Regions from separate parts of the Exiguobacterium sp. UBA3968 genome, predicted to be linked through region 1. Evidence: predicted binding sites of a transcription regulator. Region 1 holds the regulator's gene; each other region holds the start of a gene.

What was found. Region 1 encodes LexA, which represses DNA repair genes until DNA is damaged. Its sites were predicted from a motif close to CGAACATATGTTCG; they were not measured.
Region 2: a site for LexA is predicted at 6,190-6,203, ahead of uvrB (excinuclease ABC subunit UvrB). Genes of this name have one in related genera too.
Region 3: a site for LexA is predicted at 2,721-2,734, ahead of B3S86_RS00310 (DNA polymerase thumb domain-containing protein). Genes of this name have one in related genera too.

The regions. Positions count from the first base shown of each region.
Region 1 is NZ_DGCW01000005.1:426,144-437,138, reverse strand. It holds gene tkt (transketolase) at 1-742, opposite strand, end outside; gene B3S86_RS03875 (DUF896 domain-containing protein) at 1,021-1,257, opposite strand; gene B3S86_RS03870 (YneB family resolvase-like protein) at 1,371-2,024, opposite strand; gene yneA (cell division suppressor protein YneA) at 2,070-2,357, opposite strand; gene lexA (transcriptional repressor LexA) at 2,569-3,183, shown strand; gene B3S86_RS03855 (metal-binding protein) at 3,215-3,685, shown strand; gene B3S86_RS03850 (MIP/aquaporin family protein) at 3,872-4,573, shown strand; gene glpK (glycerol kinase GlpK) at 4,617-6,119, shown strand; gene B3S86_RS03840 (hypothetical protein) at 6,198-6,518, shown strand; gene dhaM (dihydroxyacetone kinase phosphoryl donor subunit DhaM) at 6,606-6,974, opposite strand; gene dhaL (dihydroxyacetone kinase subunit DhaL) at 6,967-7,569, opposite strand; gene dhaK (dihydroxyacetone kinase subunit DhaK) at 7,594-8,562, opposite strand; gene B3S86_RS03820 (AzlC family ABC transporter permease) at 8,717-9,418, shown strand; gene B3S86_RS03815 (AzlD domain-containing protein) at 9,397-9,723, shown strand; gene B3S86_RS03810 (GNAT family N-acetyltransferase) at 10,037-10,312, opposite strand; gene B3S86_RS03805 ((4Fe-4S)-binding protein) at 10,287-10,523, opposite strand; gene glnA (type I glutamate--ammonia ligase) at 10,640-10,995, opposite strand, start outside.
Region 2 is NZ_DGCW01000005.1:1,758,272-1,769,266, reverse strand. It holds gene cccB (cytochrome c551) at 1-159, shown strand, start outside; gene ftsE (cell division ATP-binding protein FtsE) at 354-1,040, shown strand; gene ftsX (permease-like cell division protein FtsX) at 1,030-1,929, shown strand; gene B3S86_RS10895 (murein hydrolase activator EnvC family protein) at 1,970-3,346, shown strand; gene B3S86_RS10890 (S41 family peptidase) at 3,440-4,864, shown strand; gene B3S86_RS10885 (PDZ domain-containing protein) at 4,887-6,050, shown strand; gene uvrB (excinuclease ABC subunit UvrB) at 6,257-8,224, shown strand; gene uvrA (excinuclease ABC subunit UvrA) at 8,226-10,995, shown strand, end outside.
Region 3 is NZ_DGCW01000004.1:16,336-27,330, reverse strand. It holds gene B3S86_RS00320 (ZIP family metal transporter) at 199-1,011, opposite strand; gene B3S86_RS00315 (YolD-like family protein) at 1,063-1,392, opposite strand; gene B3S86_RS00310 (DNA polymerase thumb domain-containing protein) at 1,376-2,698, opposite strand; gene B3S86_RS00305 (pentapeptide repeat-containing protein) at 2,875-3,513, shown strand; gene B3S86_RS00300 (MBL fold metallo-hydrolase) at 3,562-4,317, opposite strand; gene B3S86_RS00295 (arsinothricin resistance N-acetyltransferase ArsN1 family A) at 4,378-4,866, opposite strand; gene B3S86_RS00290 (1,2-dihydroxy-3-keto-5-methylthiopentene dioxygenase) at 4,992-5,528, opposite strand; gene B3S86_RS00285 (methylthioribulose 1-phosphate dehydratase) at 5,545-6,165, opposite strand; gene B3S86_RS00280 (2-hydroxy-3-keto-5-methylthiopentenyl-1-phosphate phosphatase) at 6,162-6,821, opposite strand; gene B3S86_RS00275 (2,3-diketo-5-methylthiopentyl-1-phosphate enolase) at 6,818-8,008, opposite strand; SAM riboswitch class I at 8,079-8,180, opposite strand; SAM riboswitch class I at 8,386-8,489, shown strand; gene mtnK (S-methyl-5-thioribose kinase) at 8,567-9,733, shown strand; gene mtnA (S-methyl-5-thioribose-1-phosphate isomerase) at 9,730-10,779, shown strand; gene B3S86_RS00260 (sugar ABC transporter substrate-binding protein) at 10,791-10,995, shown strand, end outside.

The DNA.
Region 1 (10,995 bases):
TCAATGTCGGTTTTGTCGTCTCTGCTTGTGCCGCCGCGATTGCTTTCGAAATCGAATCGATATCCGTTCCGTCTTCTACGCGAATGACTTGCCAGTTGTACGCTTCGAAGCGTTTCTGGACGTTTTCAGAGAATGATTTATCGAGATCGCCATCAAGTGAAATATCGTTTGAATCGTACAATACGACCAATTTACCAAGACCAAGGTGACCTGCGAGTGAAGCCGCTTCAGCTGAGACACCTTCCATCAAGTCTCCATCTCCACAAATTCCGTATGTGAAGTGATCGACGACGTTGAGATCGTCACGGTTGTATTTTGCTTCAAGATGACGTTCTGCCATCGCCATACCAACTGCCATCGCGATCCCTTGACCAAGTGGACCCGTTGTTGCATCTACACCAGCCGTGTGACGGTATTCCGGATGACCCGGTGTTTTTGATCCCCATTGACGGAATGATTTAAGATCATCCATCGATAGATCGTATCCCGATAGGTGGAGGAGTGAGTAGAGAAGCATCGAACCGTGTCCGGCTGAAAGTACAAAACGGTCGCGGTTGAACCATTCTGGATTTTTAGGGTTGTGGTTCATATGATCCGCCCAAAGCGAGAATGCCATCGGCGCTGCTCCCATTGGCATACCTGGGTGACCCGAGTTCGCCTTTTGTACGGCATCAATCGATAAGGTACGAATCGTATTAATTGCTAATTGTTCTACTGTCGTCATGTTCGTCAAAACAATCATCCTCTCTCTTTTTCACAAATTCCTACTCATTTTAGCATACTCTTAAATGTGATACAACTTTTCTAAATAGTATGTCACATTAAAATGAATGCGCTATCTATAGCCGTTCTATCGACTCATACAGGATGCATGAATCCATGAAAGATCGCTATTAAGATGTATTGCTATCGTACAATGTTTCCTCATCTACTCACTCTAAACAAAAAAGATACTCGCTTTAAACAAAAAAGAGGTCCGCTTGACGCGAGACCTCTTTTTTCTATAAAAGAAACGAACGATTATTGTTTATTCCGTTCTTCTTCTTGTGCTTGTTTCAATTTCTCAGGTGTTACGTCCGTTCCCTCTTCATCGACGATTTTCATACCCATGAGTTGGTTTTTGAACGATCCACGGAATGCTGCGAGATACGCTGCACGTAATTCTTTTTGCTCTGCCGTTTCCGCTTCCGATAACGGCTCAACTTTTGATTTATTCGCTAATGCATTAATTCGATCTAATTGTTCTTGTGATAACATGGAATCCCTCTTTCTTTATGACTCAAACTTGAGTAGTTCAATTGTATTCTTACTGTAAAAGAGCTTATAAAAAAAAGCAAGTTAACCGCGTCAGTCGACGGGTTACTTGCTTCTCATTCCGGGCTAGGTGTCAGTTCGCGGTATTCAAGATATCGACGATTGACCGTTGCTTTTGAAATATCATGCCCCATCCCCCGCAAGGTGATGGCGATATCAGAAAACGTCAATCCGAGTTCTCGAAGACGTACAATTTCTTCGATCGGTACGTCTTTTCGACTACGTCCTGCGTTCTCTCCTTGGCGATTGAGATTTCGTTCCGGGCGAAAACCTTGTTCGACTGCTCGTCGCATGCCACGGGCGATTTTTGCATTATGCAGTTTCCGTTGGTATTCTTCCACGAGTGAGACGATCTCAAGGACCATCGCTTCTGCATCCGCAAGTTGATATTCTCCATCTGAATCAAGCGTCATCAAGCGGACCCCATGTTTTTTGAATGTATGCAAAATAGCGATTTTTGCATTCCCTCGACCAATCCGTGTATCATCCGTCACGAGGACCGCATCTACCGTATCGCGTGTCACATAATCAAGAACTGTTAGCATCCCTTCCCGATCAACATCATATCCACTCTCTTTTTCAGAGACGATATCTACGACATCAAACCCCTTTTGAGACGCAACCTTCGAAAGCTCCATCCGTTGGCGTTCAATCGAACTATCTTGTGCTTCTTTTTCGGTCGATACTCGACAATAAATCACGACCTTCATCGTACCTCACATCCCTGTTCGTTCTTTCACAACTTTTCCATTTTGTCATTGTTGTGCGATTGGTACAACGATTTTGCTTTTTGAGATGACATGTTTTGTCTCAACATCATTATTTTTGATCAACCAGTTGACGTATTCCTCATCTGACATCGAACCGTCATTGTAGACTTCAGCAATTTGTTCGACTGTAGCGTTCTCATCGACCGTAACGGAAGCCGTCATCAATTGTGCTACCTTTTCATCTGGGCGTGGTGTGAGTAAAAAGATCACGAAGGCAATACTTAATGCATAGAAGAGAATAGAAAAAGCATGAGTACGAATCGTATGAATCATCATGAATCCCTCCAAATATGAAATGAATGAGTTAGAATAAACGTTCGCGGAACAATTGTTCGCATAATTCATAATAAACACAGAACCCGTGTTCGGTCAACACAAAATGTCGAACAATTGTTTGTACGCTCATTTGTTCTATGTTATAGTGAATTTAGAAACATATATTCTTACATTTCAAACTTCAATCCAGAAAGAGGTGGCAATTCGTATGCGGAAAATGTCTAAGCGCCAACAAGAGATTCTCGACTACATCGTCTCTGAAGTGAAACTGAAGGGGTATCCACCATCAGTTCGTGAAATCGGAGAAGCAGTCGGACTCGCGTCTAGCTCGACGGTACACGGTCATTTGGATCGACTCGAGAAACGGGGAATGATTCGCCGTGACCCGACGAAACCACGTGCGATTGAGATATTGCTTGATAAGCCTGAAGAAATCACGGAAGCCATCGTTCATGTTCCCGTCATCGGGAAAGTCACAGCTGGTCTTCCGATTACAGCGATTGAAAACATCGAAGAACAGTTCCCGCTCCCTGCACATTATGTAGGAAACGAAACGGTCTTCATGTTGACGATCGATGGTGAATCAATGATTAACGCAGGTATTCTTGACGGCGATCGTGTCATCGTACGCCAACAAAACACAGCAGAAAACGGAGAAATCGTCGTAGCTATGACCGAAGATAGCGAAGCGACGGTGAAACGGTTCTTCTTAGAAGATCAACAGGTACGTCTACAACCAGAAAATGACTCGATGGATCCGATGTATTTCGATAATGTCTCCATTCTTGGTAAGGTAATCGGCGTGTATCGGACGATTCATTGACGGAGGGACCAGTTACGACTGGTCTTTTTTCATGCCTTCAGGAAATGTACATGATACCGTCAATACCGTCGCACTGACGGGTTACGTTGCGTATTCGGTCGCAACGCAACAAACGGATTGGTTACCGACTGCCATCGGTATCGCTGTCGGTACGCTTTGGTTGTCACCTGACCTCGATTTAAAGTCAGAACCGTATTATCGCTTTGGACCATTTCGAGTCCTGTGGATGCCTTATGTGAAGATCATGCCCCACCGCTCGATCTGGTCACATGGATTGATCATTGGGGATGTCATCCGACTCCTTTATAGTGCTGCACTTGTGATTCCCTTATTATTTCTCAGCTTGTATTTTCAAGTCATCGCGTCAGAGACCATTGATTCCTGGTTCGCTTCCCTACCCGCTTTTGTCATTGGTATCATGGTGGCGAGTACAATTCATATCCTACTAGATTATTCCAGTAGTTGGTTTCGACCTAAAAAAAGAAAAAAGCGTCGTCGTTAACACCTCTTTTGCTTGCTTGCAGGCAAGACGAGGTGTTTTCTTATCCAATTTTTCGTATCTTTAAACATTAAAATAAAAAATTTCCATTCCTATATTTCAATTATATGTATTGAAAACGTTATCAAATCGGAGTAATTTAAAGTAGAAAGACCATTATTTGCTTTAATCCAAAGGGAGGGTTTTTGCATGAATAACTTTGTATTGGAAATGATCGGTACGATGATCCTCATTCTGCTCGGGGATGGTGTCGTCGCCGGTGTCGTCTTGAGAAAGACGAAGTCCGAAAACAGCGGATGGATTGTCATCACGTTCGCTTGGGGTCTTGCCGTCATGACAGGAGCATTCGTCGCTGCTGAGAGTGGAGCGCACTTGAACCCCGCTTTAACAATTGCACTTGCTTTAAACTCTGATTTACCGTGGGCAGACGTTCCTGTCTATATTGCCGGACAACTTGTCGGAGCTTTCATCGGCGCCATTCTCGTTTGGCTTCATTACATGAAACATTTTGAAGCGACTGATGATCAAGCTGCAAAACTCGGTGTGTTCGCAACAGGTCCAGCGATTCGCCATACGCCGTCGAACTTGATTTCTGAAATCATCGGGACATTCGTTCTCGTCTTCGGTATCTTGGCGCTCGGTTTAACGACATTCGGTGACGGCTTAAAACCACTTATCGTTGGTTTACTCGTCGTCGTCATCGGTCTATCACTTGGTGGTACAACAGGATATGCCATCAACCCGGCCCGTGACCTTGGACCGCGTATCGCACATGCTATCTTACCGATTCCGAATAAAGGGTCATCTGACTGGGGCTACTCATGGATTCCAGTTGTTGGTCCAATCATCGGCGGAGCGCTTGCCGTGTTCATCTATCAATTGATCTACTAAGATCACGTTTCACAAACACATACCGCTCAAGGGGGATTTCGAAATGGAAAACAAGTATATCCTAGCACTCGACCAAGGTACGACAAGCTCACGTGCGATCATCTTCGATCACGACGGGAAAATCGTCAACTCGGCACAACGGGAATTCAAGCAATACTTCCCGCAACCAGGCTGGGTCGAGCACGATGCAAACGAAATCTGGGGTTCGATTCTTGCTGTTATGGCTGAAGCACTCGGAACAGCAGATATCAAACCTGAGCAAATCGCCGGAATCGGAATCACGAACCAACGTGAAACGACAGTGGTCTGGAACAAAGAAACAGGTAAACCGGTTTATCACGCGCTCGTTTGGCAATCACGTCAAACGTCTGGTATCTGTGACGATTTAAAAGAACAGGGCTTGAATCAGAAGTTCCGCGATAAAACAGGACTTTTGATTGATGCCTACTTCTCTGGTACGAAAGTCAAATGGATCCTCGACAATGTCGAAGGTGCACGTGAGCAAGCAGAGAACGGTGAATTACTCTTCGGTACGATCGATACGTGGCTCGTTTGGAAATTGTCTGGTGGAAAAACGCATATCACGGATTACACGAACGCTTCACGGACATTGATGTACAACATCTATGAGCAAAAATGGGATGAAGAGTTGCTCGATATCCTCGGTGTTCCTGCATCGATGTTGCCAGAAGTACGTCAATCGAGTGAAGTCTACGACAAGACGGTACCGTATCACTTCTTCGGTTACGAAGTGCCAATCGCCGGGATCGCTGGTGACCAACAAGCTGCACTCTTTGGTCAAACGTGTTTTGAAGAAGGTGAAGGAAAGAACACATACGGAACAGGTTGTTTCATGCTCATGAACACAGGTGAGAAAGCCGTTTCTTCTGACCACGGACTCTTGACGACAATTGCTTGGGGCGTTGATGGAAAAGTCGAATATGCGCTCGAAGGCTCTATCTTCGTCGCCGGTTCTGCAATCCAGTGGCTCCGCGATGGACTCCGTATGTTGAAACACGCGAAAGATTCAGAAGGCTATGCAACGAAAGTCGATTCAACAGACGGTGTTTACGTCGTTCCTGCTTTTGTCGGTCTTGGTGCACCGTATTGGGATTCAGATGTTCGTGGGGCGATCTTCGGATTAACACGCGGAACAGATAAAGAGCACTTCGTTCGGGCAACGCTTGAATCACTCGCTTATCAAACACGCGACGTGTTGACAGCGATGGAACAAGATTCTGGAATCGAACTGAAAACACTTCGTGTCGACGGTGGTGCTGTAGCCAATAACTTCTTGATGCAGTTCCAATCGGACATCCTCGGCGTTCCTGTCGATCGTCCAGAAATCAACGAAACGACAGCACTCGGTGCAGCATATCTTGCTGGATTAGCCGTCGGTTACTGGAAAGATAAAGCGGAAATCAAACAACAATGGAAGCTCGATCATCAGTTTAAACCAGAGATGAAAGAAGACGATCGTGAACAACGCTATGCTGGATGGCAAAAAGCAGTGGAAGCGACAATGGTCTTTAAACCATCGAAATAAGTTAATTAATAACCCGATCCCTTTTACAGAGGGACCGGGTTTTTGATATCTTATAGAAAATATAGCGTGAGGTGCCTCATGAATACCATTTATTCTGATCAACAGCTAAAAGAATACATTCAGTTCGCGCTTGATGGCAACATCACGCATGAAGAACTGGCAGATTGGTGTTACCGGTATATGATCAATGTCTACCATAATGATTATTATCATCTTGCAACTGACGGACGTGGAACTTATCCATTAAGTGAACAAGCGACTGAAGTAGCAAACGATATCGATGCACAATGGGATCTCTATCTTTATAACACGTATTCTTTGGATGCATTACAAACACTTGATTTAGCTACAGTTTGCTTACCTAGAGAGTGGTTAGAAGAGTGGCTCCGGTCGTTTTGATTCATGAGAGTCTCTACTAAGTTTTAATATGAATAGAAGTAATTGAAATAAATCCCCCTCGCCTATTCGCAATGGGGGATTTATTACTTATTTGCCAAACTCATTTTTTAATCCGTCTTCAATCTCATCGACGGATTTCGACTGTCCACTTAAAACAGCTGCTAGAAAAGCACCTTCGACGAGTGGTGCGTCGATAAAACGTACCGTCCGTTCGCCACTGTATAATTCAAGTGCTAGTTCCGTGTTCATCGTCGCAGAACCAATATCCGTTAAGACGACTCCATCGTCGTCCAGTGTATTCAGTGTTTCTTCGATTCGTGTTGCGTCCGTTCCAATGCTACCATCTTCAAGACCGGCTGCTACTAAGACTGGCGTATCCGGTGCCATCTCTGCCAACAGTTCTTTCAGTCCAGCCGCGAGTTTTTCACTATGAGAAACAAGTACAAGATTAACCATGAAGCACCTCCGCAATTTCGCTGAGTAGCAAAGCACTCGATAAACTACCTGGGTCCTGTACGCCTTCTGTCGCTTCACCGAAGTAGGACGCGCGACCTTTCGTTGCGATACGCGCTTTCGTATCAGCAAGTGCTTGATCGATTGCCGCTTTCAAGTCCCCTTCTTGCGAGAGCGCTTCTTGGAACGGTGTCCAGATATCGACCATCGTCTTTTGACCGAATTCCGATTTCCCACGCGATTTGATCCCTTCCGTCGCTTCGCGGAAAGCGTCTGCAAGATCCGCACCTTCGACTTCTGTTTTCCCTTTGAATGCACCGGCGAACTTAACGAATGCTGTCCCGTATAAAGGACCGGATGCCCCACCAATCGTTTTGATCAGCGTCATTCCGACTTCTTTGGATAAAGCTCCTAAATCCTCATATTCGCCGTGTTCTTCTAGCGTCTTCTGGACTGCTTGGAAGCCACGCGACATGTTAATTCCATGATCTCCATCACCAATTTCCCGGTCAAGGTCCGTCAATTCATCCTTATGCTGTTCGATCTGTTCCGCTGCTTTGAGGAGCGCGCTTTGCAACTGTTCCGTCGTCAACTTCATGTTTTTACACCCCGTTTATTTGAATTAGAATCCAATCGCTTTCGTTTCTGCATCGAGATATCCGAGCAGTTCATCATCCACTGGTAAGAGCGTGATTGAGAACCCGTGCATCTCAAGCGATGTCATATAGTTTCCAACGAATGAGCGGGCAATCTTGTAACCATGCGCCTCAAGTTCTTCCGCGACATATTTATACGTGATGTACAGTTCGGATTCTGGTGTTCCACCCATCCCATTCACCATGACGGCGACTTTTTTGTCTGGTACTTCTTTCGTCAAACGATCGAGCAACTCTTTGACGATCGCATCAACGGAAGCGACTGCTTTTCGTTCAAGTCCTTTTTCACCGTGGATCCCGATTCCGATCTCCATCTCGTCATCATGCAACTCAAAGCCTGGCTTGCCGCTCTCCGGCATGTAACATGGTGAGAGTGCCATTCCAATCGAACGAACGCCCTTGATGACTTTTTCCGCAACTGCTTTGACTTCACTTAGTGATTTTCCTTCTGCCGCTGCAGCACCGGCAATCTTATGGACGAAGACAGTTCCTGCGACCCCACGACGATCCTCTTCCTTTTTGATCGCGATGTCATCATTAACGACGACCGTATCAACTTCAATATCCTCGAGTTCAGCAAGTTCCTTCGCCATATCGAAGTTCATGACGTCACCTGAATAGTTCTTGACGACGAGTAGGACACCTTTTCCCCCATGAGCTGCCTTGATGCCTTCAAGCACCATGTCGGGTGTCGGTGAAGTGAACACTTCCCCACAAACAGCCGCAGCAAGCATACCGTCCCCGACGAATCCAGCGTGTGCCGGTTCGTGACCGCTTCCCCCACCAGAGACAAGACCGACTTTTCCGTCCAGTGGTACTTTCCGCGCAACGACGTTAACACCTTCGACTTTTTTATACAAATCAGGGTGAGCAAGTACGAGTCCGTCGACCATGTCTGAAACGAATCGGTTTGAATCTTTCATTAATTTGTGCATGAAAAACGCTCCTTTACCTAACTGATTTTGCCGTACCACTTACTCTTTACCACCAAATCAAGTCGAGTATGTCGAAAAAAATGATGAAAATATTGACCAGTTGGTGACGATATACCGCACGAATGCTATGCTCTTAAAAAAGAGGAGGAATTGAATGTCATCAGCCTTTCAAGCAGGTGTCCGCGCCTGTCTACCCACCGTCCTTGGCTATATCGGCATCGGCTTTTCCGCAGGGATCGTCGGTCGTGCCTCCGGCTTATCCCCTCTTGAAGTCGGATTCATGTCCGTCTTCATCTATGCCGGCGCCGCTCAATTCATCATCACGAGTCTCTTGCTGTTGAATAGTCCCGCCTCTGCCATCATTCTGACGACATTCATCGTCAATCTCAGGCACTTGTTAATGAGTCTGACGCTCGCTCCGCACGTCGAGACACGCCACCTTCGTGATCGACTCGGTACCGGGACGTTACTGACAGATGAATCGTTCGCTGTCGCAATGAATACTGCGCAAAAAGGGAAGATCTCACCGTCCTTCATGCATGGCTTAAATCTGACCGCGTATCTTAGCTGGATTATCGCAACCGTTCTCGGTGCACTTGTCGGTAGCTGGTTTCCTGATCCCGAGCGCTTCGGTCTCGACTTTGCTCTGACGGCGATGTTCATCGGTTTATTGTACTTACAATTTGAAGGAGAACGTACCCGCATTGCCGTGAATAGTTGCCTCTTATTGATCGTCTTACTTTTGCTTTACATCACCATGCGCTACTTTTCTGCGGAAGTCGCCGTTCTTTGCGCGACACTCGGTGGCGCTAGTATAGGAGTCGTGATCACACGATGGAAATCCGCCCAGAATTAATCGGTCTCTTTTTAGCTTGTGGACTCGTCACTTGGATTCCACGTATCTTACCGTTTCTCGTCCTTCATGGACTGACGTTACCGCGCCTTGTAACGGAATGGCTCTCGTTCATTCCCGTCTGTCTGCTTGGCGCCCTCTTCTTTCAAAATTTACTTATCGCGCAAGACAACGCGTTCCCGACGATTTCGACGCTTCATGTCTTCGCCGCCCTACCGACGATGGCAGTCGCGATTTTCAGTAAAAGTCTTTCTTGGACGGTCATCACCGGTGTCGTCACGATGGCGTTTCTACGGATTTATCTGTAAGCAAGTTATTCATCTTTAACATATTCCGGTAAATATTTTGTGTTATCCTTAAAATGGAAATACATAGATAGTGAAGGTGGTGCTGATGTGCCGAACAAGTGGCTAATACCCTTTTTAATTTTATCGTGCGCTAGTTTTCTACTTGTGAATCAAATGGATTTACCTTACATGCTAAAACAAGGACTGGTCGTGTTGTACGTCATCGCCTATTTCGGTGCGATGGTTGTTTCTCGCAAAATGAAAGTCAGAGATCACAAACAATGACTCGAAAAAATCTCCTCTAGTCTTGAGAGACCGGAGGAGATTTTTGTGATCACGTATTTGCTTGTACGTCCTGATAATCCGATTGATGTTCGAACTCTTTTTTCGCAAACGGACATAACGGCAGTAGCTTGACGTTTGCTTCCCGTGCCCAGTTGACGATCTCGGCAACGAGTTGTTCCCCAATCTGTTGGTTCCGGTGCGCGGGATCAACATACGTGTGATCGATGATCCACATGCCGTTGTTCGTATCGCTGTAAGTGATTTCTCCAATCACTTCACCTTCCTGATGGGCTTCGATTTTACGTTCCGCTCGTTTCAGCTCCATTTGCTTCCCTCCGTTCGTAAGATAAGGCGCCGCTTGGACAACCATCGACGACGCGCATGACGTCTTCCACCGGCGCCCCGTCCGCTTCAATCCACGGACGCCGTTTGACATCAAAGACGGTCGGTAGACTTCGTACACAATGACCGGAATGAATGCAGACTTCCGAATCAAAATAGACCGTGATCTCTTTGCCTTCATATCCTTTTTTCATAATGTATCGTCTCCCTTTCTTTGTACTCTTGTATCTTTCCATATCCTTGACTCAATTCCTGTCGACGACATGGAAAAAGCACTTCCAGACAAAAGTCCAGAAGTGCTTGAGTTGGATTAGAACAAGACCATGTACTGATCGCGTTCCCATTCCGTGACTTGCGTCCGGAACATATCCCATTCGATTTCTTTCAATTCAACGAAGTGCTCTGCGATGTGATCGCCGAGAGCGTGCATGACGACGTCATCCGCTTTCAAGACTTCGAGTGCGTGGCTGAGTGTTGATGGAAGATCATCGATTCCGTTCGCAACGCGTTCCGGTTTGTCCATGACGTAGATGTTACGGTCGATTGGAGCCGGTGCTTTCAAGTTGTTCTTGATTCCGTCGAGACCTGAAGCGAGCAATGTCGCAAGCGCGAGGTACGGATTCGCTGCTGGATCGACTGAACGAACTTCGATACGAGTCGAGAGTC
Region 2 (10,995 bases), 1.3 Mb from region 1:
GGAAACGTCGGACCGAACTTGACGAAGGTTGGCTCGAAATATTCTTCAGAAGAGATTCAAAAAATCATCAAGAACGGGAAAGGGCAAATGCCTGCTGGTATCCTGAAAGATGATAAAGAAATCATGGCTGTTGCCGACTGGCTCGCTGCTAAAAAATGATTATGGGATATGATGGGGTACGAGATGACACACACGACATGTGTTCGTCATTCGTGCCTCTTTTTTATGGTATAATCGCCTGAAATGACATTTGATTGTAATGTGCGTTCAATTTTGTCCCTGTTATAATGGTGGTCGGTAGGTTTTTGGACCTATTCATTCAGCATCAGTAAATAAGTAAGGATGTGAAGTACGTGATCAAGATGCAACGAATCAGTAAGATTTATCCGAACGGCGTCACGGCACTCCGTGAGGTCGATTTGACGATCAATCAAGGCGAATTCGTCTATATCGTCGGTCCGTCGGGTGCGGGTAAATCAACATTCATGAAAATGATGTACCGCGAAGAGAAACCAACGAGCGGTTCATTTTTGTTTAAAGGAATCGAAGTCGGTAAGTTGAAGAACCGTCAAATCCCCGAACTTCGTCGCCAAATCGGCGTCATCTTCCAAGATTTTAAATTACTCCCGTCACTGACGGTTTATGAAAATGTCGCCTTTGCGCTAGAAGTCGTAGGGGAAGACAAAACACAAATCCGGAAGAAAGTACTCGAAGTACTCGATCTCGTTAAGCTCAAGCATAAAGAGCGCAACTATCCGGACGAATTATCTGGGGGCGAACAACAACGGATCTCGATCGCGAGAGCCATCGTCAACCGTCCGTCACTCGTCATCGCCGATGAGCCGACTGGAAACCTGGACCCGGATACAGCATGGGAGATCATGGAAGTATTCGAAGAGATTTATCGCCGTGGGACAACGGTCGTAATGGCGACACACAACCGGGACATCGTTAACAAGATGCGTCATCGTGTCTTAGCGATCGATGGAGGAAAAATCGTCCGAGACGAAGAGAAAGGAATGTACGGCTATGAAGTTTAATGGATTCCGTCATTTACGGGAAGGGGCAAAAGGTCTCGTCCGGAACGGCTGGATGACATTCGCTTCTGTCAGTGCCGTTACCGTCACGTTACTTCTCGTAGGAATATTCGCGATGCTCATGTTCAACGTCAACAAGATTTCCGATAACGTCGAAAAAGACGTCGAAATCCAAGTGTTCGTCGAACGAGAAGCTGACCAGTCGAAGATCGATGCAGTCGGTGAAGCACTCAAGCAGATGCCGGGTGTCGACTCCGTTCGTTACAGTTCGAAAGAAGAAGAACTGGACCGCTTCAAGGAGCAACTTGGCGAAGGTTCCCAAGCCTACCAGTCGGTTGAAAAGGATAATCCGCTTCATGACCGGTACATCGTCAAAGCTACCTCACCAAAAGAGACAGAAACACTTGCAAATTCCGTCAAAAAAATGGAAAATGTAGATAGTGTCGAATATGGTAAGGACTATGTTAAAAAGATGTTTAACTTCCTTGAAGGAGTTCGGATCGGTGGAATCATCCTGATCGTCGGATTGACGTTCATGGCAATGTTCCTTATTTCGAACACGATTAAAGTCACGATCTTCTCCCGTCGCCGGGAAATCGAGATCATGCGCCTCGTCGGAGCGAAAAACGGATTCATCCGTGCACCGTTCTTCGTCGAAGGATTATTGATGGGCATATTAGGTGCCATCATCCCGATCGTCGTCGTCTACTTCGGTTACGAAGTCTCCTACAATGCGATCCAACCCCAACTTTCTACCGTGAATGCGGGAATATTCTCGTTGATTCCACCAGGTGAATTGTCGGCACAAGTCGTCTTAATCCTGCTCGGACTCGGTGCATTCATCGGTGTATGGGGATCAACGACATCACTCGGTCGTTTCTTGAAGATTTAAATCAGTTACCCAAAAATAAAATAGAGGAGAGATGCTTCTCATGAAAGTCCGATTCTATTCTGCCGTCCTGAGCTTAGCTTTGATTGGAACTAGTGTGTCCGTTGATGCCACGTCGAAAGAAGATTTGCTGAAGGAACAACAGGAGGTCGAAAGCCGTCTGAAAGAGACGGAACGATTACAGAATCAGACATCAGAGAAGTTGATCTTGACGAAACAGGAGCGTAAGGAAGCCCGTGCGCAACTGAATGAAGTCAACAGCCGTTTGGATGATTTAGCGCTTAAGATAGCCGATCAACAAGCGGCTGTTGCTGCATCTAAAGAACAATTGCGTCTGACGGAAGCAGCGATTTCCGAGACGCTCAAGGAACTGCATCAACAAGAAGAGTTGCTTGGAAGCCGATTGCGTGCCGTCCAACAAAAAGGAGACGTCAAATACATCGAGGTCTTGCTCGACGCAAAAGACTTTGGTGATTTGATTTCGCGCTTCAGTACGGTCAGTGAGATCATCAAACAAGATGATCATGTCTTACAAGCTTACAAGGGGAACGTCAAACAACTGAGCGAACAACGGTCGGAACAAGCACTATTGCTTGAAAGCATGAAACGGGAACAACGGAAGTTGCTCGTGCTCCAGACACGAATCATTGCGGAATCTGAGCTCAAGCGAAAGCTTGTCGTCCAGTTGAACACGAAGGTCAAGGAACTGCAACAAGAGCAGTTCTCTAAAGCCGAGGAAGCAGAAATTCTCGCGGATCAGCGCCGTCTGATTCAAAACGAATTGATTGCCCTGCAAGAAGCCGAACGGAAAGCAAAAGAAGAAGCGAAACGGAAAGCGGCAGAAGCGGCGCGGGCAGCAGAAGCAAAACGTCAAGCGGAAGCGGCAGAAGCGGCACGTGCAGCAGAGGCAAAAAAGAAAAAATCCGATGCTCCAAGTGCGGAACCGACCATTCCTGAAGTCGAGTCACCGACTGCAACGCCGGAGCAACCGGCAGATGCCGTGACGAGTCGTCCGTTCCATTTACCGGTTCAAGGATATGTCTCGTCGCCGTTCGGTCCCCGAAACAATCCGTTGACAGGGAAGCCGGAGATTCATAAAGGCATTGATCTCGTAAATGCAAAAGGAACACCGATTCATGCGGCGGCAGGTGGTATCGTTCTACGTGCCGGTAGTGCAACAGGTTACGGGAACGTCGTCATGGTGACGCATTTGATTGATGGACAGGTCTACACGACCGTCTATGCACATCTCGATTCGATCAGCGTCTCCGCCGGTCAAACAGTCATGCCGGGTAAGACGGTCGGCACATTAGGTACAACGGGCTGGTCGACAGGTCCGCATTTGCATTTCGAATTGCATAAGGGAGAGTGGGCAGTCGGACAACCGAATGCAGTTGACCCAGCACCGTACATCTTTTGACATCCCACAGAATACTGAAAAGATAGGGTAACCTATCTTTTTTTGCTATACTGAAAAAAATAATGCGTTTTTAATGGAAGTGGGGAATCAAGCGTGAAAAAATCTACAACAGCAGTGATTGCGGTCAGTACCTTCGGGCTTGGTTTAGGGGCAGGTGCCGTCGGTATGTTAGCGGCTGGCGGAACGGATTCTGTCTCGACGTCATCGTCGTCGGCGAATGCGACGGGTGATTGGAAAAAAATCGACCAGGTCCGGCAGATGATCGAACAAAATTATCTAAAAGACGTGACAGATAAAGAGTTACTCGATGGTGCGTTATCTGGCATGACAGAAGTGCTTAACGATCCATATTCCGTTTATATGGATGAGTCGGAAACGGCATCGTTTAATACGAATCTGTCGTCTTCGTTTGAAGGGATCGGTGCGACGCTTGAACAAAAAGGTGAGTCGATCGTCATCGTCTCGCCGATCAAAGGATCACCTGCTGAAAAAGCTGGTATCAAACCAGGTGACGTCATCCTAGAAATCGATGGTAAGTCGACAAAAGGGCAAAAGACGGATCAAGCCGTTAAAAAAATTCGTGGTGAAAAAGGAACGAATGTCGTCCTGACGATTCAGCGTAGCGGACAAGACGCGATGGAGATCACGATTAAACGCGATACGATTCCAATCGAGACGGTCTATACGTCAACGGAGAATGTCAACGGCAAGAAGATCGGTGTCTTACAAGTAACACAGTTCTCGGAACCGACAGCAGAAGAGTTCGAGAAGGGGTTGACGAAACTCGAGAGTCAGAACATTGATGGACTCGTCATCGATGTACGCGGAAATCCGGGTGGTCTTTTGACGGCTGTCTCGAAAATGATCGCTCCGTTCATTCCGAAAGACGTGCCGATTTATCAAGTCGAGAACAATAAAGGCGAGCGCCAGCAGGAATTCGGGAAGGCAGACGAGAAGAAACCATATAACATCGTCGTCTTAGAAGACGGCGGATCGGCCTCAGCGTCCGAGATCCTTGCAGCCGGACTGAAGGAAGGAGCTGGCGCCGAAGTCGTCGGTACGAAGTCGTTCGGGAAAGGGATTGTCCAAAGTGCGTATGATTTGAAGGACGGTAGCGACCTGAAGTTAACGACGAACAAATGGCTGACACCAGACGGGAACTGGATCCACAAAAAAGGGGTCAAGCCGACGGTCGAAGTCAAACAACCGGCGTACTTCAACGTCACGAAAATTTTGACTGATCAAAAGTCACTCGCTGTCGGCGATTACGGAAAATCAGTCGAGAATGCCCACCTTGTCCTCGAAGCGATCGGTTATAAGCCAAAAGGACAGGACGGCTATTTCGGTGACACGATGAAACAAGCTGTCGAGGCTTTGCAAAAGGATGCGAAACTTGACGTCACTGGAAAAATCGATCAGCAGACAGCGGGTGAGATGGAGACGCGTCTCCTGAAGAAACTCCAGGACGATAAGAATGACGTCCAGCGGAAAAAAGCACTCGAGGTCGCTGCTCAATAATAAGGAATGGAAAGAGGTCTGAATGCGCGTGGAATTACTCGATGAAATTGGTTGGACCGCGATTAGTCTCATCGCCAGTCCGACCTTGTGGTTAGCACTCCTTGTCAGTTGGGTCATCGGCATTCGGCGTGTCAAACGGGAACGCGGACTGTTTCGCTCCCGGACACACGGTAAACGAAGCGATGTCCTCGAAACACTTTTACCAGGCCTACTCGTCGGTCTCGTCTTGTCCGTCGTCAGCGGATGGCTCGGATTGACAGTGACACCGCAGTACGCTCTACTGTTGCTTGGACTTTCGAGCGTCCTGCTGTTGATTGGTGTCGTTCGTTTGAACCTGCCACTCTGGCCGATCGTCTTGCTTGGACTGACCGGCTGGTTCGTGATGGATTCACGTCTTGACTCGATCCGAGCGGTCGAGCCGAAGATGGTTTTATTACTTGCAACGTTGACGCTCGTCGCGGAATGTCTCCTCGTCTGGTGGCGCGGGCAGCGGCGTCTGTCACCGTCACTCGTCGTCTCAAAGCGCGGTCGCTTCATCGGTGGGCTGTCAGCGAATAAACTTTGGCTGTTACCTCTACTTGTTTTCGTTCCGGGCGACGTGCTCGAGACGTGGTGGCCACGCTACAGCTTCCCGGAACTCGTTCCGGTCGTTCTCTGGTTACCGATCGGTTTCAGTTTCCTCTTTACAGGTAAGCTGCCGAAAGAATTGATGCGTCCGCTCGTTCAAGGACGTTTGATCACGAGTCTTGTTGCAGTTTTATTGACGGTTCTTGCGTACGTGACTGGTCAAGCTGAATGGCTCTACGGAATCGTCTTGTTGCTCGTCCTGCACATTTTGTTGCACCAGCGGGTCAAACGCTTGAACCGGGCGCAAACGCCGTTGTTCCTCAATGGAACACGTGGTGCCGTCATCCTTGGAACACTTCCCGATAAACCGGCTGCTGAGATGGGCTTGATTCCAGGTGAAGCGATCTATAAGGTCAACGGTGAGAAGGTCGATTCGGAAGCATCGTTCTATGAAGCCATCCAAAAACACAAACCGTATCTGCGTCTTGAAGTCATGAACCATAACGGAGACATCCGTTTTGCGCAACGTGCCTTTTATGAACAAGATCATCATGAGCTCGGTATCCTGTTCGTCAACGAACCGGTCCACGGTCGGACGAAGGTGCGATCCCTCCATTAAGAAGCCGATCCCTGTCACGCAACATTCGTGATGGGGATTTTTTTGTGAGCAAAAAAATTGATGCCCAATACTCGAAGCAAAAAGAAACTTTTGCATTTTCGAAAAAAAGGGTAACTTCCTAAAAGGAGCACTTCATAATCGAATGTTTGTTCGTAAAGTGGTACAATAAAAATAGATTTTTTAACGTGATGAGGGGGAAGCAAACGATGGATTTTGAACTCGTTTCACCATTTGAACCAGGCGGTGATCAGCCGACGGCAATCGAAAAATTGGTGACTGGGCTAAAACAAGGCGAACGACATCAGACGTTGCTTGGGGCGACCGGTACCGGGAAGACTTTCACGGTCTCGAACGTCATCAAGGAAATCAAGAAACCGACGCTCGTCCTTGCCCATAACAAAACACTAGCGGGACAACTCTACTCGGAGTTCAAGGAATTCTTCCCAAACAACGCGGTCGAATACTTCGTTAGTTTTTATGATTATTACCAACCGGAAGCGTACGTTCCGTCGACGGATACGTTCATTGAGAAGGACTCTTCGATCAACGATGAGATCGATAAGTTGCGTCACTCGGCAACGTCCGCCTTGTTTGAACGAGAAGACGTCTTGATCGTTGCGTCTGTCTCGTGTATCTATGGTCTCGGTAACCCGGAAGAGTACAACAACCACGTCTTGTCACTGCGTGTCGGCAATGAGATGGGGCGAAACGAGATGCTCCGTCGTCTAATCGACATTCAGTATGAGCGTAACGACATCGACTTCCAGCGCGGACGGTTCCGCGTACGCGGAGACGTCGTCGAAATCTTCCCGGCGTCACGTGACGAACAGTGTGTCCGGGTCGAGTTCTTCGGTGACGAGATTGAACGGATCCGTGACATGGATCCGCTGACAGGTGAGATCGTCGCGGACCGCGAGCACATCTCGATCTTCCCGGCGTCCCACTTCGTGACGGGGGATACCCGTCTACAGAAAGCGATCGCGAATATCGAGAAGGAACTTGAAGTGCAGCTTGCGAAGTTACGTGAAGACAATCAGTTGCTTGAAGCGCAACGGCTTGAACAACGGACGAACTACGATCTTGAGATGATGCGTGAGATGGGCTATTGTTCCGGAATCGAGAACTACTCGCGTCACTTGAACTTGATGCCGGAAGGGGCAACACCGTATACATTGCTTGATTACTTCCCGAAGGACTTTTTACTCGTTGCCGATGAGTCACACGTCACATTGCCACAAATTCGAGGGATGTATAACGGGGACCAGGCGCGGAAACAAGTCCTCGTCGATCACGGTTTCCGTCTTCCGTCGGCAAAAGACAACCGTCCGTTACGGTTCGAGGAGTTCGAGGAAAAAGTCAGTCAGGCGATCTATATCTCGGCGACACCAGGACCGTATGAACTCGAACATTCGAAAGAGATGGTCGAGCAAATCATCCGTCCGACCGGTCTCGTTGATCCAACGATCGAGATTCATCCGATCACAGGACAAATCGATTACTTGATGGATAACATCCGTGACCGGGTCGCGAAGAACGAACGTGTTCTCGTCACGACATTGACGAAGAAGATGGCAGAAGATTTGACCGATTACTTGAAAGAGAATGGCGTCAAGGTCAACTACATGCACTCAGAGATCAAGACGCTGGAACGGATTGAAATCATCCGTGATTTACGGCTCGGAAAATACGATGTCCTTGTCGGGATCAACTTGTTACGAGAAGGACTCGATATTCCGGAAGTCTCACTCGTGACGATTCTTGATGCTGATAAGGAAGGGTTCCTCCGGTCGGACCGTTCGCTGATTCAAACGATTGGTCGGGCGGCTCGGAACTCGGAAGGACACGTCATCTTGTTTGCTGATAAAGTCACCGATTCGATGCAACGGGCGATCGATGAGACGGAACGTCGTCGCGCGATCCAGATGGCGTTCAACGAAGAACATGGCATCACGCCGCAGACGATCAAAAAAGACGTGCGTGGTGTTATCAGTACGACGATCGAGAGCGACGATACCGTCGAAAAACTCGAGAAGTTCAACAAACTCAAAAAACCGGAGCGCGAAACGTTGCTTGAGCAGCTCGACCAAGAGATGCGTCAAGCGGCGAAAGACATGCAGTTCGAACGAGCTGCTGAGCTCCGCGACCTCATATTAGAATTGAAAGCAGGTGCCTAAGTTGGGAGAAAAGAAGAATCAGATTATCATCAAAGGCGCTCGCGTCAATAATCTACAAAACATCGATGTCGAAATCCCCCGCGATCAGCTCGTCGTCTTGACGGGCTTGTCCGGGTCAGGGAAATCGTCGCTTGCGTTCGATACGATTTATGCTGAAGGACAACGTCGTTATGTCGAAAGTTTATCAGCCTATGCCCGTCAGTTCCTCGGACAGATGGATAAACCGGATGTCGACACGATCGAAGGACTGAGTCCAGCAATTTCAATCGACCAGAAGACGACGAGTAAAAACCCACGTTCGACGGTCGGAACGGTCACAGAAATCTATGATTATTTGCGTCTATTGTACGCACGAATTGGTAAACCGATTTGTCCGAATCACGGAATCGAGATTTCGAGCCAGACGATCAGTCAGATGGTCGACCAAGTGATGGAGTTGCCGGAGCGGACGCGTCTGCAAATTCTCGCGCCAATCGTTTCCGGACGCAAAGGAACGCACGTCAAGGTGCTCGACGATTTGAAGAAGGAAGGCTTCGTCCGCGTCCGTGTCAACGGAGAGACACTCGATCTTGCAGAGGAGATCACGCTTGAGAAAAACAAGAAACACTCGATCGAAGTCGTCGTCGACCGTGTCGTCGTGCGACCAGACGTCGAAGCCCGTCTTGCGGACTCACTTGAGACTGCACTTCGCCTCGCGGATGGTCGGGTCATCGTCGATACGATGGACGGCAACGAATTGTTGTTCAGTGAACATCATGCTTGTCCAATTTGTGGCTTCTCAATCGGCGAACTCGAACCACGGATGTTCTCGTTCAACTCACCGTTTGGTGCTTGTACGTCATGTGATGGTCTCGGAACGAAGCTTGAGGTCGATGTTGATCTCGTCGTGCCGCATCCCGATAAGTCATTGAACGAAGGGGCAATCGTGGCGTGGGAACCAACGAGCTCGCAGTATTATCCACAATTGCTCAAAGCGGTCTGTGACCACTTTAAAATCGATATGGATACACCGTTCGAACAATTGTCAGAAGAACACCGCGAAACGATCTTGAACGGAAACACGAAGGAAGAGATTCACTTCCGTTATGAGAATGACTTCGGGATGGTCCGAAATACGAACCTCTACTTCGAAGGAGTTCTCAATAACTTACAACGTCGCTTCAAGGAGACGTCGTCTGATTATATCCGGGAACAGATGGAAGGCTACATGGCGAAGAAGGCGTGTCCGACGTGTAAAGGACATCGCTTGAAACGGGAATCGCTCGCCGTCAAAGTATCCGATCACCATATCGGTGAAGTGACGAAGATGTCTGTTAAACAAGCGGTCATGTTCTTCGACGAACTACCGGAGAAATTAAGTGAGAAGGATCAGACGATTTCGCGGATGATCGTCCGTGAGATTCATGAACGGGCGTCGTTCCTTGAGAACGTCGGTCTCGATTACCTGACGATCTCACGCGCAGCGGGGACATTATCCGGTGGGGAAGCGCAACGGATTCGTCTTGCGACACAAATCGGTTCGCGTCTGACGGGCGTCCTCTACGTTCTGGATGAACCATCGATCGGCTTACACCAACGCGATAATGATCGTCTGATCAATACGCTGAAGGCGATGCGTGATCTCGGCAATACGCTGATCGTCGTCGAACACGATGAAGATACGATGATGGCAGCCGACTACTTGATTGATATCGGACCTGGTGCCGGCGATCACGGTGGATTCGTCACGGCAGCCGGAAAACCGGAAGAGTTGATGCAGGATGCGAACTCGTTGACTGGTCAATACTTGTCCGGGAAGAAGTTCATTCCTGTTCCGTCGACACGCAAAGAGCCAGACGGTCGGATGCTCCATATCCACAAAGCATCGGAAAACAATCTGAAGAACGTCGATGTCGACATTCCGCTTGGTCTGTTCGTCGCTGTCACTGGTGTCTCGGGATCCGGGAAATCGACGTTGATCAATGAAATTCTCTATAAGACGATTGCGCACGAGATGAACCGGGCGAAAGAAAAACCGGGTGCCCATAAAGGGATCACCGGTCTGGATCAAATCGATAAGGTCATCGACATCGATCAGTCACCAATCGGTCGGACACCACGTTCGAACCCAGCGACATATACCGGTGTCTTCGATGATATCCGTGACGTCTTTGCTTCGACGAACGAAGCGAAACTCCGTGGTTACAAAAAAGGACGTTTCAGTTTCAACATCAAGGGTGGACGCTGTGAAGCGTGTCGTGGCGACGGGATCATCAAGATCGAGATGCACTTCTTACCGGACGTCTATGTCCCGTGTGAAGTCTGTCACGGTAAACGTTATAACCGCGAAACACTGGAAGTGAAATATAAAGGCAAAACGATTGCCGACGTGCTTGAGATGACGGTTGAAGATGCACTCGCCTTCTTCGAGAACATTCCGAAAATCACGCGGAAACTGCAGACGATCGCTGACGTCGGTCTGACGTACATGCGTCTCGGTCAACCCGCGACGGAACTGTCCGGCGGGGAAGCACAACGTGTTAAACTGGCGTCCGAGTTGCATAAACGCTCGACTGGGAAGACGATCTATATTCTCGATGAGCCGACGACGGGACTCCACGTCCATGATATCGCGCGTCTGTTGAAAGTTTTACAACGTCTCGTCGACAATGGTGATACGGTGCTCGTCATCGAACACAACTTGGATGTCATCAAGACGGCCGACTACTTGATTGATCTCGGACCTGAAGGGGGCGACGGTGGCGGAACGATTGTTGCTGCCGGGACACCGG
Region 3 (10,995 bases), on a different contig from region 1:
TCATAGAAAGCAAGAGAGACGAAATACTTAGGACAGCAACGCAAACTTCAAGACGAAGTTTGTGTGTAGGACGGCATCTTGAATAAAATCCTCCGCTTATCACACAAGGTCAGGACAACTTCAAATTGAATAATGATTCGAATGGGAATAGATAAACGAGCAGTGGAGGATTCAATCCACTGCTCGTTGCTTTTGAGCTCAACCTAAAGCGACATCGAGAATCATCATGACCGTGAAACCGACCATTAGACCAAGTGTCGCTAAATCGGATCCGTTCTCTGCTTGTGATTCCGGAATCAATTCTTCGACGACGACGAAAATCATCGCACCAGCAGCAAACGATAACGCATATGGTAGAAGTGGTTGAACGAAGAAGACAGCCGCCGCACCGACCATCGCGGCAATCGGTTCAACGATTGCTGACAATTGACCGTAATGAAAGGCACGCCGGCGCGACATCCCTTCACCGCGTAACGGAATCGATAACGCAGCACCTTCGGGCATGTTTTGAATGCCAATCCCGAGTGCGAGTGTCAAAGCCCCGGCGACGGTCGCTCCGTCCATATTCAAGGCAGCGGCACCAAAAGCGACACCGATCGCAAGACCTTCCGGAATGTTATGCAACGTGATCGCAAGAAACAGCAACGTCGTTTTCTTAAGTCCTGTTGAAGGACCTTCAGCTGTTTCAAGTGGTGCGGATAAGTGCAAATGCGGTGTGACGAAGTCAAGGAGACGGACGAAAAATCCACCCGCAAGGAATCCAATTGCAGCAGGAATCCACGCGATGCCACCGTCCTGCTCCGTGAATTCGATCGCTGGGGCGAGCAAAGACCAGAATGAAGCGGCGATCATGACACCGGCTGCAAAACCAAGCATCATGTTCATGACGCGTTTTTCAATCGTTGTAAAGACGAAAACGAGTGCCGCACCAAGTGCGGTTAATCCCCAAGTCATCATACCGGCAAGTAATGCTTGCACGACGACGGGGAGGGAAGTGAACCAATCCAACATGACTATTCCTTCTTTCCGGGCACGATTTGAAGCGGCTATCTGTATGAAAGCTTACCCGTTTTCGATCCGAACGATTCGTGTGAAGGAGATTTCTACTACAACACGACCACGCAGAAAGAGAACAGAACGTTCAGGCTCTAGCCGTTCAACAAAACCGACGACCGTCACGTAGCTACTTTCCTTATAATACGTGATTTCGAGTTCGTTTCCTTCTATTAAAGCCTCTTGAAGTAGAAAGTGCCACGATTCTTGCAGTTGTTCATCGATTTCAGGCAAGTCGAGCTGATGCATTTGGACATAATACTCCCGGAGCAATTGCAAGTGCTCCGGCATGAGAAAAGGGATCCACTTTAAATTCCCTCGATCACGATACGCTGTCATGAAGATCACCTCCTGGATGACCGCCAACGAAACGAAGCCGCCGTTTGGCGATGCTCGTATCGAGAAACGAGACAGCGAGACGAATCGTTCCTTTTCCGTAGCGGAGGTTAACGATGTCCATTGCTTTTAATAACCGCCGCCGCTTCCAGAGTCGCGTATTATCCTCGAACAAGGATAACTGTAAGGTGCCTTGATCGGCAGTTAGATGTCCCACTGCGACAGATAAAAAACGAACGGGTTCCCCGTCAAGCCAATTCGGTTCGAATAATTGTAAGACATGACGCAGAATGATTCGCTCATCGGATGTCGGATAAGGCAACCGGACTTGACGCGAGAAGCCACTTCGGACGACGTTTCGAGAATAGCGGACACCGATATGAACAGTCCAACCGACTTGATTCGAAAAGCGGCAACGTGCCGCAACATCCTGCACGAGTTCGTTGAGCACATTCCGGATACGTTCGAATTGATAATAGTCCTGCATCAAGGTCACACCGTGTCCAATCGTCCGTTGAGGGGCTTTCTCGAACAAATGGCGAGGGGCAAGCAGTGTCGGTGACGCGTCAAGACCCCAAGCGTGGTGCCATAGTTCGGCGCCGATGACACCGAAGCGTTCATGTAACTCTTCGACTGGGCGCATGGCAAGGTCACCAATCGTTTCAATCCCCATCATCTGCAGATGTTGTTCCATGCGGTGTCCGACTCCCCACATCTTCCGAATCGGAAAATCATGGAGACGTCGTGCGACATCAGCGTATCCACATTGTGCGATGCCTTCTTTTTTCCCGATTAAGTCAAGCGTCAGTTTCGCGATGACGTTATTTGGACCAATCCCGATGCGGACATGAATGCCGGTCTGCTTCAGAATCGCTTCTTGAATCTTTTTGGCAGCTTGCAGATTGGAACCAAACAGGCGATCGGTTCCAGTCATGTCAATGAAACTTTCGTCAATCGAATAGACACGAATCGCTTCAGGTGGGGCAAATTGATGCAGGACATCTAAAACACGAATCGACGTTTTCATATAAGCGAGCATGCGCGGTTCGACGAGTTGAATCGTACGACGAATGGCGTAGGGTAATTGCTCGATTTCGTACAGTCGACCGGCTGTCTTGATTCCAAGCGCTTTTAGGGCGGGAGTAGCGGCGAGAATGACGGATCCGCTTCGTCTTAAATCGGAGACGACCGCAAGACGTGTCGTTAAGGGAGGGAGATTGCGATACTGGCATTCACAGCTGGCGTAGAAGGAAACACTGTCAACACAAAAAATACGTTTATTCTGTGGTAAAACGACGGAAGGAAACATTTGAATCACTCCTTTACATAAAAGAACATATGTTCTTGTTTTGATTTTCTTTGACTATAGCATGGTCTCAAAGTGTCTCAAAATAAAAAACTGTTGAAAAAAGAGGGAATTCGAACGATTGACCCTTATGCAAGAGGAGTTTGATACACTAAAGGAGAGAAAAAGGGGGAATTTCTATGAAAGAGATCGTTATCCGTTTACCAGAATTACCGAAAACGCTTCAAGCAGAGACGTTCGATCAAGTCGAAATCGACGATCCATATCTGAAAGGAGCACGTTATGAAAAGGAGTCGATGCCTGTCGAACTGACGGAGCGTATCGATGCCTATCAAGTATGTTTTCAAAATGTCTCGTTCGCGAACCTCACCTTTGACCGCGGTTCGTTCGAAGATATTCGTTTCGAGCAATGTGACTTAACAGGATGTCACTTCCAAGAAACCCGTTTTCACCGCGTGTCTTTCGTCGGATGCCGGATGACGGGTGTTCAGTTTGAAGATTGTACGCTTGATCATCTGACGATCGAAGAAGGACTCGCAGACTATGCCCAGTTCATTCGTAGTACTGTCCGTCATCAGCATTGGAGTGAAACGACGATGAAAGAAGCACAGTTCTTCGAAGTGAAACCGACCCATTGGAAACTCGAAGCGGTCCGGCTTACTGATAGCCAATGGATTGAAACACCATTAAAAGGTCTTGATCTCCGGCAGACGGAACTCTCTGGTATCACAATCGATCCGCGATTTTTACCGGGCGCAGTCATTACGGAAGAACAAGCAGTCGCCTTCGCTCGATTATTAGGATTGGTCATTCCATGAAAAAAGTCTCTTTTCGATGAATTTCGAAAAGAGACTTTTGATTTGTTCTTAAAATGACATCGTTTCGCCATCTTCCGGAATGAGGAAATGGGCAGAGAGGTGGAAAGCAGCTAAAAAGTCAGCAATCATGTCGCGCCGTAGGAGACAGTGATTGACGGACTCGAGGTGCGAGACGATGATCGTTGCTTCCGCTGCTGCTTCGTGTACGGCAAGGAGATCACGCTGCGACATCGTGATCGGTTCTCCCGTCAGGAACTGGGCAGCCCCACTGTTGACGACGATGATATCTGGTGTATGTTGTTCAATCGCATGCGCGACCTCGTCACACCAGATCGTATCACCTGCGATATAAAGCGTCGGTTCGTCCGGATGCGTGAGGACGAGTCCGGAGACATGTCCCATTCGTTCACCGATTTCACCGACACCATGCTGTCCACCTGTTCGATGGACCTGGATATCACCGATCGTCACACCGGAATCGAAGGAAGAGACGTTCGTGAAGCCGGCTTCTCGGATTTGCCGTGCGTCTTCTTCTTGCTGCGCATAGAATGGCAAATGCTTGGGTAGAAATTGTTTTGCAGCATCATCGAAATGATCCGCGTGCAGATGCGTGACGAAGACAGCGTCAGGATCGAGCAGTGTCTTAACATCGACCGGTAAGTCGACGAGTGGATTGGCGACGGCATTCGGCGTTTGACCGAAAGGAGGTAGACTGCCTTTTTCGCCGAGAAACGGATCGATTAGTAAAACTTGATTGGCATACGTGACGACAAGCGTCGCATTACGAATTTGTTGAATATCCATTAGGTTCATCCTCTCTCAATGACTCGGATTGATTATTCCCCGTCTGGCATTCAATGAATCCTATCGTAAGCGTTTCTCCATCGCCATGACGTCGACGTATTCGCCGTTCAAGCGACCTTGTTCCTTAAATGTCCCAACAATCCGGAATCCGGAACGGATGTAGAGCTTTTGTCCGATTTTATTGAACGGGAAGGTAAAGAGAATCAGCTTATGCATCTGATGATCGCGCGCATGTTGTTCGGCAGTTTCTAACAACTGTGTCCCGATCCCTTGTCCGCGATGTGTTCGAGTAATGTAGACGGAAATCTCACCAACTGTCGCATAGACAGGACGCGGGTTATACGGATCAAGAGAAATGAAGCCGAGGACACCTGTCTCATCTTCTGCGACATATCCAGCGTAGCGATGCGTACGCTCTGCATACCACTGGGTCATGAACGATAAATCTTTTCGATCCGTCTCAAGCGTTGCGATTCGGTCTTCGATGCCTTCATTATAAATGGATAGAACGGCGGGTAAATCATGTTCCGTTACAGGACGAATATGCATGTTGCTCACTCCCCAATCGCTTTTCCCTCATTATATCTGTTACGTGTCGATGTAGTGATATGTTTGTGAGATAAGAAAAAGCGCCGATTCTCCTTATATAGAAGAAATCAACGCTTTTGTCGTTCTTAAGAGACCGTGGATGTCTCGTTCTCGTAAATTGGAACCCAGCCATCCGTCGTGACGAAAATTCGAACAGCGACGACTTTCCGATCCTCTTGGAGCGTAAAGTAGTGGCGTGTATTGACAGGAACAGAAATCAAATCACCAGGATTGAGTTCGATGTTATAGTAGCCGACTTCTTCGTCTTTGATCGCGAAGACGCCGTGACCGCTTACGATGAAACGGACTTCATCATCCGTGTGATGATGTTCTTTCTGGAAGTTGACGAGCAACTCGTCAAGGTTCGGTGTCGTATCCGAAAGTGAAATGATATCAGCTGTCTGATATCCACGACGTTCTGATACGTCTTTGATTTCTGGAGCGAACGTATCGAGAATCGTTTGTTTGTCGGCATCCGTCAGTGTGAAGTTCTCGACGAGAGGTGCTGGTAGTTTTGAGACGTCCCATTGTTCGTAAAGAACGCCGCGCGATGCGAGGAAGTCAGCGACTTCCGTTTGATCCGTATACCGTGTGTTTGTTTCTTGGAATAAGACTGTTGCCATGAGATGATTCCTCCTTTTAATAGATAGATTGACGGCATGATTGCAACGTCAACGTATAGTTGAATAAAAACTCGAAGGCTTCGAGGTGTTTCTTTGCTTCAAAGGCGGTCGGTGCCCAGACCGTGATTCCGTGATTGCGAATCAGGACGGCACCGCTGTCCGCTGTGACATATGGCGCAAAAGCAGCAGCGAGTGTCGGGATGTCCGCGTGATTCGGAATGATCGGCACCGTGACCGTCGCATCTTCTTCCCAGTGACCGAGTGCCTTGATGATTTCTTGACCGGAGAAGGTGATACTTCCCTGATCGCCATATAACTCCGAAATCACATTGTTCGCAATCGTATGGACATGCAGGGAACATCCGGCGTTCGTTCGGTTGAACACTTCGACATGGAGCAATGTCTCAGCAGAAGGGCGCCCGGATTGCTCGCCGATCAATTGACCGGTCGCATCGACATGAACGAAGTCGTCAGGAGTCGTCTGCCGCTTATCTTTCCCACTTGCCGTCACAAGAAATTCAATCGGAATACCGGACGTCCGAATGGCGAGGTTACCACTCGTACCAGGGAACCAATCGCGCGCTGCAAGTTCTTGTTTGATGGCGCGTAGTTCTTCATACCGTCGCATGAATGTCATATCGTCACCTCCGATCGTGCTAAATCATGAACGATATCGTGGAACGTCTCAAAAGGTGTATAGGCGATATCATTTTCTTCACACAACGTGATCAGATAATCACGGGCATAGACACGATCCGCTTGTTTTGCGAGTTCGAAGTCCGTCACTGAGTCACCGATGACGATGATGACGTCATCGTCTTTGCATAATGTACGGGCAACGGATGTTTTACAACAGCCGCATCCATTCGTGCAATGGACATCGCAGGCGTGTGGCCAATCGATGTGGACGAATGGACCACTGAAATCGGCAATGTTACAGTAAATCTGCTCTTGCTCGAGGAACGGTGCTAAGATCGGTTCGACGAAAAAGTCCATTCCACCGCTAACAATCGAAAAATGGATTCCTTGACGACGACTGTACTGAAGCAACTCCGAAAATCCTTCGCGAATGACAGCGCGCTCCATCAAGAAATCAAGATAGTCCGCTTTACCGTCGGACGGCAGAAGCGCGAACATCTGCCCGACACCACTTTGGATCGATAACGTCCGGTCGAGCACGCCACGTTTCAACGGTTCGAAGTCATTCACTGGCGCAAATACCTCCATGAGTGCAATGATGTTATCCTGCATCGTCACGGTACCGTCGAAGTCACAAAGAATTCGTAAGGTCATGACTTGATCCCCCAAGCGTCGAGCGCGACTCGTAATTCTTCATGTCGTGACGCAGCATTCGATAGGGATTCATTTGCGAGTGCCGCATCAAGTGCTTGACGAAAAGCGATAACACCAGCCGCAGCACCTTGCGGATGACCATGTACGCCACCACCAGCGTTGATGACGGAATCGATCCCGAAGTCGCGTACGAGTTGAGCAACGAGTCCTGGGTGAATACCGGCTGAAGGGACAGGGAAAATCGCTTTCGTCTGACCGAGGCGAGTCGCTTCGACCGCGATGCCGCGGGCGACGTCCTTCGGAAGAGCGACATTGCCGTAAGGTGACGGGAATAGTGTTAAGTCTGCACCAGCAACGCGCGGTAATGTGCCAAGTAAGACAGGCGCTGCAACACCGTGGTTCGGGCTAGCAATCAATGCACCGCTGTAAGCCGGATGATTGAAAATGGGAACGTTGATCTCCGGATCACTTGCCAATTCACGTAAGACGTCGAGTCCGTATGTGAAGGTATTCAACAAGAAAGCAGTTGCTCCAGCGTCAATCAATCGTTTGGCTTGATCCTTGAGCGTAAAGACGGGACCACTAAGTGTGATCGCATACAACGCACGTTTACCGGTCCGGTGGAAATGAGCATCGATAACCTCACGTCCTATCCGTGCCCGATCAATCGTCGGTGTCAACGGATTGTCATATAGGATCTCATCGTCCTTGACGAGATCGATCCCACCAGCAAGTTGTCCTTCGAGTTGATCACGAAGGAACGATAAATCGCGTCCGATGACCCCTTTGAAGATGCTCATTAACAGTGGACGATCTTCGACACCAATCAAGGAACGAACCCCTTCGATCCCGAACTTCGCACCTGGAAAATCCGACGTGAATGTATCGGGTAGTAGCAGTTCTGTTAATTTGATTTCACCGTCGAGTGAGAGTTTCCCGAAGACGGTCGTCAAGATCGCAGAAAAGTCGCGCGATACATTGTGTTCCGGGTAACGAATCGTGATATAGCCTTTACCGTCGCGCTCTTCCGTATGTACGACTTCTCCTTTGAATGAGGCGAGTTGTTGTTGCTCAAGATGATTCAGCTCCGTCCAGGAACCAACCGTCAGACCAAGCGCGAGTTGTTCGGCGCGTTGCTCCAGTCGATCGCGGGCGGTCAATTGATAAGTAGCTGTGATGTAAGCCATGTCTTTCCTCCTTCAATAAAAAAATGGTCTCTTGTCAGCGACAAGAGACCATGAATGATTCGAACGTGGACTCTTATCTGTCAGCTTAGTAGCTGCAAGAATTAGCACCGTGCCAAAAGGTCGGTTGCTGCGACATCGTAGGGCTTGTCCCTCCGTCTGCTCTTGATAAGAATTGGATGAAATTGTGAAATCTAATTGCAATTTTTACATGAGAGTCACGACTTGTCAAACTATTTTTAGAAAATTTATTTTTTTGAAAATACTCTTTCTATATATGGAGCGAAAACGATATCCGTTTCTGCTTGATTTCGATTTGACAGCAGGGAAGAGGATTGCGTAAGATTCAAATCAATATCACACACGACAACTACATACGACTCTTATCGCGAGTTGGCAGAGGGAATTGGCCCGATGACGCCGCAGCAACCGACCACTTGGCACGGTGCTAAATCCAACAGACGTTTCGTCTGAGAGATAAGAGGACGCAGTGACTTTCCTGCGCCTCTTTTCGATGACGAAAAGAGGCGCTTTTTCGTGTATCACATAGGGGGAACTGAGATGACATACAAAGCATTTACAGAACAGGACGCGATCGAACGGGTCCGCTCACTAGGACTGATCGGCGACGGAACCGTCGAAGCAGAAGAGATTGGCGACGGCAATCTGAACCTTGTCTTTCGAATTCGAGAAGGTGAACATCGATTGATTCTAAAACAAGCACTCCCGTACGCGAAAGTCGTCGGTGAGAGCTGGCCACTATCACTCGAGCGGGCGTGGATCGAGCAATCCGCACTCCGTGAATTCGCCCGGCATGCCGTGCCGTTCGTACCGCGTGTCTTTCATGCTAGTCACGACGAGGCGTATACGGTCATGGAAGATCTTTCACATCTGACAATCGTTCGAAGCGGTTTACTCGCAGGTGAACAGTATCCGTTGCTTGCGGAACATATTGGTTCTTATCTCGCTCGGACTTTATTCCATACATCGGACTTTGCGCTTGGTCCGGTTGAAAAAAAACGCGTCGCCCGAACGTACTACAATCCGGACTTGTGCGACATCACGGAAAAATTAATCTTCACGGATCCGTTCCATGACGCGGAGACGAACGAGATTGAAGCCGGGCTTGAAGAAGAGGTGGCACGTCTGTGGGCGGACGATGAGTTGAAACGCGAAGTCGCAAAACTCGAAGCGCTTTTCATCACGAAAGGAGATGCGTTGCTACACGGCGATCTACATACAGGAAGCATCTTTGCTTCGGCAACAGAAACGAAAGTCATCGATCCAGAATTCGCCTTTTATGGTCCATTCGGATTCGATGTCGGACAGTTCATCGCCCACTTATTCTTTGCAGCATACCCGGATTATTCAGCACTTCGTGATGCCCGGATTCGCGACATCGATACGTTCTGGCTGACGTTCGCTTCGACGTTCCGCGCCTTATGGGAACGCGAAGCCGTCGAACCATTCCGGACATCGGGACTCGTCGACGATGTACTGAGCACGATCTTGCAGGATGCACTCGGCTTTGCCGGTTGCGAACTGATTCGTCGGACGATCGGACTCGCACCAGTCGCTGATTTAGAAACGATTAGTTCTATGACGGAACGACTAGAACGAAAACAACATGCTTTACGTTTAGGATCGGCGTTAATCAAACGTCGGACCGAATGCCGGACATTTGATGATTTACGAAACTTCGACGTAACGGAGGAACTTAGCCGATGAGTACATTCGTTCAAAGTATTCGTTATGAAGACCGTGTCTTGACGATTCTCGATCAGACACGTCTACCGCAGGAAGAACACTATGAAGTCATTACCGATCTTGCACAAGCGGTCGAAGCGATTAAACAACTGCGCGTCCGAGGGGCGCCTGCGATCAGTTTATTTGGCGGATTCGTACTCGTTCAAGAGGCGTACCGGTTTGAAGCAGAACTGTCGATCTATAAGCAAGCCTTGCTTGAGACATCAGCGACGTTACTCGCGACACGACCAACGGCTGTTAACTTACGAAATGTCCTTGATCAATTGAATCCAATCATTCAAGACGGGACGTCGGTAGAAGAGATCCGCGAACGGCTCGAGCAGCGGACGATTGCCTTATACGATCAGGATGCGCAGACGTCACGTCAAATCGGGATTCATGCACTGGAATTGTTCCAGTCAGGCAACCGGATCCTAACGATCTGTAATGCTGGATCGATTGCGACCGCTGCTTATGGAACAGCACTTGCGCCGTTCTATATCGCAAAAGAACGCGGCATTGAATTATCTGTTTTTGCGAGTGAGACGCGACCATTACTGCAGGGAGCACGACTGACGACATGGGAGCTACAACGTGCCGGCATCGATGTCACGCTAATTACAGATAACATGGTCGCCCATACGCTGAAAGAAAAACAGATCGATGCAATCATCGTCGGGGCGGACCGGATTACACGAAACGGAGATACGGCGAATAAGATCGGAACGTTCCAACTAGCATTACTCGCTCAAGCTTTCGGTATCCCGTTTTACGTCGCAGCACCGCTCTCGACGTTTGATTTCTCACTTGTTTCCGGAGACGCGATCGAAATTGAAGAACGTGATCCGCAGGAAGTGACGACTGTCCAAGGTGTTGCGACAGCACCAGAAGGAGTTACTGTCTTCAACCCGGCCTTTGATGTCACACCACACACCTTAATCACGGGCATCATTACCGAACTTGGTATTATCACGCAACCGAATGAAGAAACGATTGAACAATTAACGGGGCTTCAACCCCTCGGATAAGGAGACAATTCATGAAAAAACTAGCTTACGCCGTCCTAGCACCGGCCTTATTACTAGCGGCTTGTGCGAATGGAGAAGCGACGACGAAAGTCGTCAAGGATGTACCAAAAGGAGTTCAATCGGACGTCAAGATCGCCGTCATCCGTAACCTCGCATCGGACGACCATACGAAACAATTCCTTGATGGCGCACGAAGTGAAGGAGAAGCGCTCGGCT